2 linked regions of the Polymorphobacter megasporae genome follow. The protein of the gene in region 1 interacts with the protein of each later gene in a pairwise test. Links are inferred from orthologs where the notes say so. Each region holds a gene or a part of one and is shown on either strand. Other genes may lie near its edges.

What was found.
Region 2: the proteins of rsfS (region 1) and KTC28_RS15905 interact in binary tests that used the Escherichia coli proteins (3 or more experiments, as listed by UniProt). The link is inferred for Polymorphobacter megasporae from one-to-one orthologs.

The regions. Positions count from the first base shown.
Region 1 is NZ_CP081848.1:1,483,105-1,486,189, forward strand. What follows is about bases 263-3,030. They hold rsfS (ribosome silencing factor), read right to left. Parts: upstream 1,991-3,030; coding sequence 1,535-1,990; downstream 263-1,534. Other genes in these bases: KTC28_RS07000 (S41 family peptidase), read right to left, coding at 263-1,062; KTC28_RS07005 (23S rRNA (pseudouridine(1915)-N(3))-methyltransferase RlmH), read right to left, coding at 1,109-1,534; KTC28_RS07015 (nicotinate-nucleotide adenylyltransferase), read right to left, coding at 2,091-2,687; KTC28_RS07020 (glutamate-5-semialdehyde dehydrogenase), read right to left, coding at 2,684-3,030. In the rest of the region: more of KTC28_RS07000, read right to left, coding at 1-262; more of KTC28_RS07020, read right to left, coding at 3,031-3,085. UniProt on the Escherichia coli protein: Functions as a ribosomal silencing factor. Interacts with ribosomal protein uL14 (rplN), blocking formation of intersubunit bridge B8.
Region 2 is NZ_CP081848.1:3,392,915-3,396,230, reverse strand. What follows is about bases 195-3,193. They hold KTC28_RS15905 (AAA family ATPase), read left to right. Parts: upstream 195-1,215; coding sequence 1,216-2,172; downstream 2,173-3,193. Other genes in these bases: KTC28_RS15900 (DUF58 domain-containing protein), read left to right, coding at 2,169-3,193; KTC28_RS15910 (DUF4350 domain-containing protein), read left to right, coding at 195-1,226. Also shown: more of KTC28_RS15910, read left to right, coding at 1-194; more of KTC28_RS15900, read left to right, coding at 3,194-3,316.

The sequences.
Region 1 (3,085 bases):
GTCGGGCTCGATGCCGGCTTCCTGCACCGAACGTCCCGACGGGGTATAGTAACGCGCCGTCGTCAGCCGCAGCGCGCTGGTTTCGTCGAGCGGGATCAGCGTCTGGACCGATCCCTTGCCGAAGCTGCGCTGGCCGAGGATGATCGCGCGGCGCTGGTCCTGCAGCGCCCCGGCGACGATCTCGGCGGCCGACGCCGAGCCTTCGTCGATCAGCACGACGACCGGTTTGCCGCCGGTCAGGTCGCCGCTATGCGCGTAGTAACGCTGGATATCGTTCTTTGTCCGCCCGCGCTGCGACACGATCTCGCCGTGGTCGAGAAAGGCGTCGCTGACCTCGATCGACTGGTCGAGCAGCCCGCCGGGGTTCGAGCGCAGGTCGATGATGAAGCCGCCGAGCTTGTCGCCAAGCTGCTTCTCGATCCCGGCGATCGCCGCCTTGGTCGCGGGTCCGGTCTGCTTGCTGAACGAGGCGATGCGGATGATCCCGGCGTCACCCTTGACCTCCCACTTGACCGGCTTGATCTGGATGATCTCGCGCTTGAGGGTGAATTCGAGCGGCTTCGGCGCGCCTTCGCGGATCACGGTGATCTTGATCGTCGTGCCCGCCGCGCCGCGCATCTTGTCGACCGCCTCGGTCAGCGTCACGCCGTACAGCAGCTCGCCGTCGATCCGAGTGATGTAGTCGCCCGACTTGATCCCGGCGCGAGCGGCGGGCGTGTCGTCGGTCGGGGCGACGACCTTGACCGCGCCCTCCTCGGTCGAGACGGTCAGGCCGAGCCCGCCATATTCGCCGTCGGTGACCTGCTTCATGTTGGCGAAGTCGCGTGCGTCGAGGTAGCTCGAATGCGGATCGAGGCTGGCGAGCATGCCGTTGATCGCACCCTCGATCAGCTTCTTGTCATCGACCTTGTCGACGTAATCGGCGCGGACACGTTCGAACACATCCATCAGCGCGTCGAGGCGCTTATTGGTATCGGTCTCGGGCGCCGCCTGGAGCATCGGCGCGGGGAGCAGGACGAGAAGGCTCGCGGTCAGCGCAAGTCGGACGCGGGTCGACAGCATAAGCAATTCCTTCGGCAATCCGCCAGATATAGCATTTCGGCCGCAGCTAGCCATCACGATGATACGGATGTCCCGCCAGCAGCGATGTCGCACGATAAAGCTGCTCGGCGAGCATTGCGCGAACGAGCAGGTGCGGCCATGTCGCGGGGCCGAAACTGAGCAACAAGCCGGCAGTCGCCCGCGCAGCTTCGCCATGCCCATCGGCCGGACCGATGATAAAGCGCGCCTCGCGCATCCCGTCGTCGCGCCACCCCGCCAGCCGGTCGGCAAAGGCGCGCGACGTCAGCGCGGTGCCGCGTTCGTCGAGCAGGACCGTCACCGCGGGGGTCGGCAGGTCGGGGACCTTGCCGCTGCCCGCGTCGCTCAACTCGGTCAGCGTCAGCGGCCACGTGATGCGCTTGAGATAACGATCGACGAGGTCGGCCTCCGGTCCGCGTCCGATCCGGCCATGCGCAACGACGTGAAGGCGCAATTAGTCGTCTTCGCCGTCGTCGAAGGCCTCTTCGGTGCCAAGTGAGGCGGCCTCGAACGGAGTCGCATCGGGAACCGGGTCGAGATCCTTGAATGCGGAGGCTTTCGGCGGGGCGCGGCGCTCGCTGGTCGATCCGCTCGGGCCATCGAACGCCCACATCTTCTCGAGATTGTAGAAGGTGCGGACCTCGGGGCGGAACAGATGGACGATGACGTCCTGCGCGTCGATCAGCACCCAGTCGGCGGCGGGCAGGCCTTCGATCCGAACGCTGCGACCGAGTTCAGCCTTGGCACGCTCGGCGATCTTCGCTGCCATCGACGCGACCTGCCGGGTCGACCGGCCGCTCGCGATGACCATATGATCGGCAATCGATGTCTTGCCGGCGAGCGGGATCGACACGACCTCGACCGCCTGGTCGTCCTCGAGCGTCGACATCACCAGCGCGTGGAGCGCCATCACCGCGGGGTCGTTTGCGCCGACGGCACGCGGTGCAGCAGCGGTCGTCAAAGCCGTCCGGGGAGCGGCGGCGGGAGTCAAAGCCAAGTCGTAGTCCTCATCATCGGGAAGCCCGGCCGCGATCGGCCCAGGTCGGGTCAGCACTCCGGATCGCTGTCGCCGACAGCGGGCTCATCCTGATGTCGAGAACGACGATCGCCGGAAGCCTCCATTCGCGCCAGCGTCGTGCGGATGCCGAAGCATGCCGCCAACGCCTGAACCACGCCATCGCCGGCGCCGTCAAAGCTGGGCCCATATAGCCCGGACGCGCAAAAACCGCAATCGGTACGAGACGCGCCAGCGCGCGCCACCGCGACCACTGGTCGAAGTCGACGAGGTTGTCCGCGCCCATCAGCCAGACAAAGCGGACCTTGGGGTAGCGGCGGAGCAATGCGGCGACGGTATCGACCGCATAGCGGGTGCCGAGCCCGACTTCGAGATCGCTGACGACGATGCGCCGGTGCCGCGCGACAAGGTTCGCCGAGGCGACCCGCGCCGCGAGCGGGGCCATGTCGGAGCTCGTCTTGAGCGGGTTCTGCGGACTGACCAGCCACCACACTTCGTCGAGGTCGAGCAGCCGCAGCGCCTCGACGCTGATGTGGCGATGCCCGGCATGCGCTGGATTGAACGACCCGCCGAGGAGCCCGACGGTCTTCAGCCGCGCACCTGTCCGGTGCCCCGCACGATGTTCTTGTACGTTGTAAGCCCTTCAAGTGCCACAGGGCCGCGGGCGTGGAGGCGGCCGGTGGCGATGCCGATTTCTGCGCCGAAGCCGAACTCGCCGCCGTCGGCGAACTGGGTCGAGGCGTTGTGGAGGACGATCGCGCTGTCGACCTCGGTGAGGAATCGCGCGGCGGCAGTGGGGTCGGCGGTGACGATCGCGTCGGTGTGGTGCGAGCCGTGACGGGCGATGTGGTCGACTGCTCCGGCAACTCCATCAACGAGGATTACCGCAGTGATTGCATCGAGATACTCGGTGTCCCAGTCGCTGTCAGAAGCGAGGATAAGGCGGGTGTCGAGGGGCATGAGGTCGGCGGAGGCGCGGACTTCGCAGTT
Region 2 (3,316 bases), 1.9 Mb from region 1 along the record:
CGTCGAACAAAGCCGCCGGAGCGGCATCGACCCGCAAAGCCGCCCCGTTCAACCGCGTCGTCCTGTTCGTCCTGCTGTCCGTCGGCGTCGTCAGCGCGGTCGCCTTCGCCTTCCTCACTGCCTACGCCCCCGCACTCGACGCGGCGCATAACCGTGGCGGCCATGCCCTGTCGCGCGCCGGGACCGGCTTCAGCGCGATCGTCGACCTTGCGACGGCGAGCGGGACGCCGACCCGCTTGTCGCACGATGACCGGCCCGGCGACGCGGGGCTGCTCGTCCTTACCCCCGAAGCCGGCACCAGCCCGGCGCAAGTGGACCGGCTGGTCCGCGCGCGCGACGGCGAGCCGACGCTGATCATCGTCCCGAAATGGGAGACCTCGCCGAATCCGATCCGCCCGACGTGGATCGAAACCCACGGCCTCGTCGCCGCACCGGACGCACCGCTATCGACGGTCGCCCCCGGTGTGGGCGTGACGACACGAGCGGCGCGGCGTGGCGAGCGTCTGATCGCGCCGGGCATCGCCGGGGTCGACACGTTTCCCGCGCCGGCGGTCCTCCAGCGCCTCGACCCCGCCGCCGGCCTCGACGCGATCGTGACCGCCGCCGACGGCAGCGTCGTTCTCGGCTGGCAGACGAAGCATAATATCTTCATTCTCGCTGACCCCGACCTGCTCGACAACGCCGGGATGCGCGATCTCGCCGCTGCGCGCATTGCCATCGCACTCCTGCGCGACCTCGGTGCGGCAAAGGACGGTGGACTTGTCTTCGACGTCACGCTCAACGGCTTCGGCGGCGGCCGCGACCTGCTGCGGCTAATGCTCGAGCCGCCGTTCCTCGGGCTGACGCTCGCGCTCGTCGCCGTCGCCGGGCTCGCCGTCTGGCAGGCAGCGATCCGCTTCGGGACGCCCGCCGCGCCGGGCCGCGCGATAGCCTTCGGCAGTGCCGCGTTGATCGACAACATCGCCGCGGTGATCGCGACGGCGAAGCGCGAAGGCGCAATCGCCCCGCGCTACGCGGCGCTCGCAGGCGCGACCGTCGCCGCGCACCGGCATGCTCCGACGGGATTGACCGACCGCGAGCGGGCCGCATGGCTCGACCGTGTCGGTACCACGCCGCGCTTCAGCGTCCTCGCCCACGACGCGACCCTCGTCGATACGCCCGCCGCGGCGCTGGCCAGCGCGCGCGCCCTTCACCGCTGGCAGATGGAAGCCGTTCATGACCGTTGACGACGTCAGGGGGCTCGCAGCCCGGATCGAGGCCGAGGTCGGCAAGGCGGTCGTCGGGCAGGGCACCGCCGTCCGCCGCCTGCTCATCGCGCTGTTCGCGTCGGGCCACGTGCTTCTTGAGGGGCCGCCCGGCGTCGCCAAGACGCTGCTCGCGCAGTGCTTCGCTGCGGCGACCGGCCTCGCTTACGGCCGCGTCCAGTTCACCCCCGACCTGATGCCGGGCGACATCATCGGCGCGAACCTGTTCAACTTCCAGACGAGCGCGTTCACGCTGACGCGCGGGCCGATCTTCACCGAATTGCTGCTCGCCGACGAGATCAACCGCACCCCGCCCAAGACGCAGGCCGCGCTGCTCGAGGCAATGCAGGAACGCCAGGTCACGATCGACGGCACGACGTACCCGCTGGGGGCGCGGTTCATGGTGGTCGCAACGCAAAATCCGATCGAGAACCAGGGCGTCTATCCGCTGCCCGAGGCACAGCTCGACCGCTTCCTGTTCAAGTATGTCCTCGGCTACCCCGACGCCGCCGACGAACGCGCCATCGTCCTCGCCCACGGCAACCGTTTCGGCGTCGCGACGCCGGCCGGGTGGCAGGTCGTGGCGCAGGCCGACGCGGCGTTGCTCGGCGAAGCCGTCGCGACGGTCGAGGCCGTCCGCCTCGTTGATGAGGTAATCGACTATATTGTCGCACTCGTCCGCGCGACGCGCACCACGGTCGACCTGTCGTCGGGGGCGAGCCCGCGCGCCGCAGTAATGCTCGCCGGCGCGGCGCGGGCAGCCGCCGCGCTCGACGGCCGCGATTATGTCCTGCCCGACGACGTCAAAGCGCTCGCTCCCGATGTCCTGCGCCACCGCGTCGTCGTGTCGCCCGCGGCCGAGATCGACGGGGTCCCGGTCGATCGCGTGATCGCTAGCCTGATCGAGGCGACGGCGGCCCCAAGGTGATCTACCCGACGCGGCGCCTCGTCCTCGCGGCGGCGCTCGGCGCGCCGGTGGCGCTGCTCGTCGGGATCCTCGCGCCGGCTTTGTGGCTGTTACCGCTCGGCTGGGTGGCGCTGTTGCTGCTGCTCGCGGCCGCCGATGCCGCCGCCGCGGTGACCCCGGGCACGCTCACACTCGCGGCGCCGGCGGCGGTCGGCGTCGGCGAGCGCTTCGGGCTCGCCTTGTCGTTGTCCCAGCCGCACTCGCGACGCGCCGAGGCGGCGGTTGGCGGCGACGCGCGGCTCGACCTTGGCGGCGGCCGCTCGTGGCTCGCGGCGGGGGCGACGGTTTCGGCGACCGCGCTGATCCCGGCGACGGCGCTGCGTCGCGGCATCGCGATGCTCGGTGACCTGACGTTGCGCTGGCAGGGGCCGCTCGGACTGGTCTGGCGGCAGCGCGCGACGCGTCTCGACCGCAGCGTGCTGGTCACCCCCGACGTCCGCAGCGTGCGCGGCGAGTCCGTCGCGCTGCTTAGCCGGGAGGCTCGAACGGGCTCGACGGTGTGGCGCGAAACCGGCCAGGGCGGCGAATTCGACGCGCTCGCCCAGTATCAGCCCGGCATGGACCGGCGGCGGATCGACTGGAAGGCGTCGGCGCGGCATTCGGCGCTGTTCGCCAAGGAATATCGCGCCGAGCGCGACAACAACATCGTCCTCGCCTTCGACTGCGGGCGGACAATGGTCGAACCCGTCGCCGGCGTCGCGCGGCTCGACCGGGCGATCAGCGCCGGACTGCTCATCGCTTATCTCTCGCTCAAGCTCGGCGACCGGGTGACGCTGTTCGGCTTCGACTCGCGGCCGCGGCTGGCGAGCGCGGCGCTGACTGGCACGCCGGCCTTCGCCGACGTCCGCCAACTAGCAGGCAGGCTCGACTATAGCTCCGACGAGACCAACTTCACGCTCGGCCTGTCGACGCTCGCGGCGCGGCTCGAGCGCCGGTCGCTGATCATCCTGTTCACCGATTTCACCGATGCGATTTCCGCGGAGCTGATGCTGCGTTCGGTCGGAAGGCTCCTCGAGCGTCACGTCCTGCTGTGCGTCGTGCTCAACCACGAGGTGCTCGAGGTGCTCGTCGCCGCCGAGCCGCTCACCGCCGACGGTGTCACCCG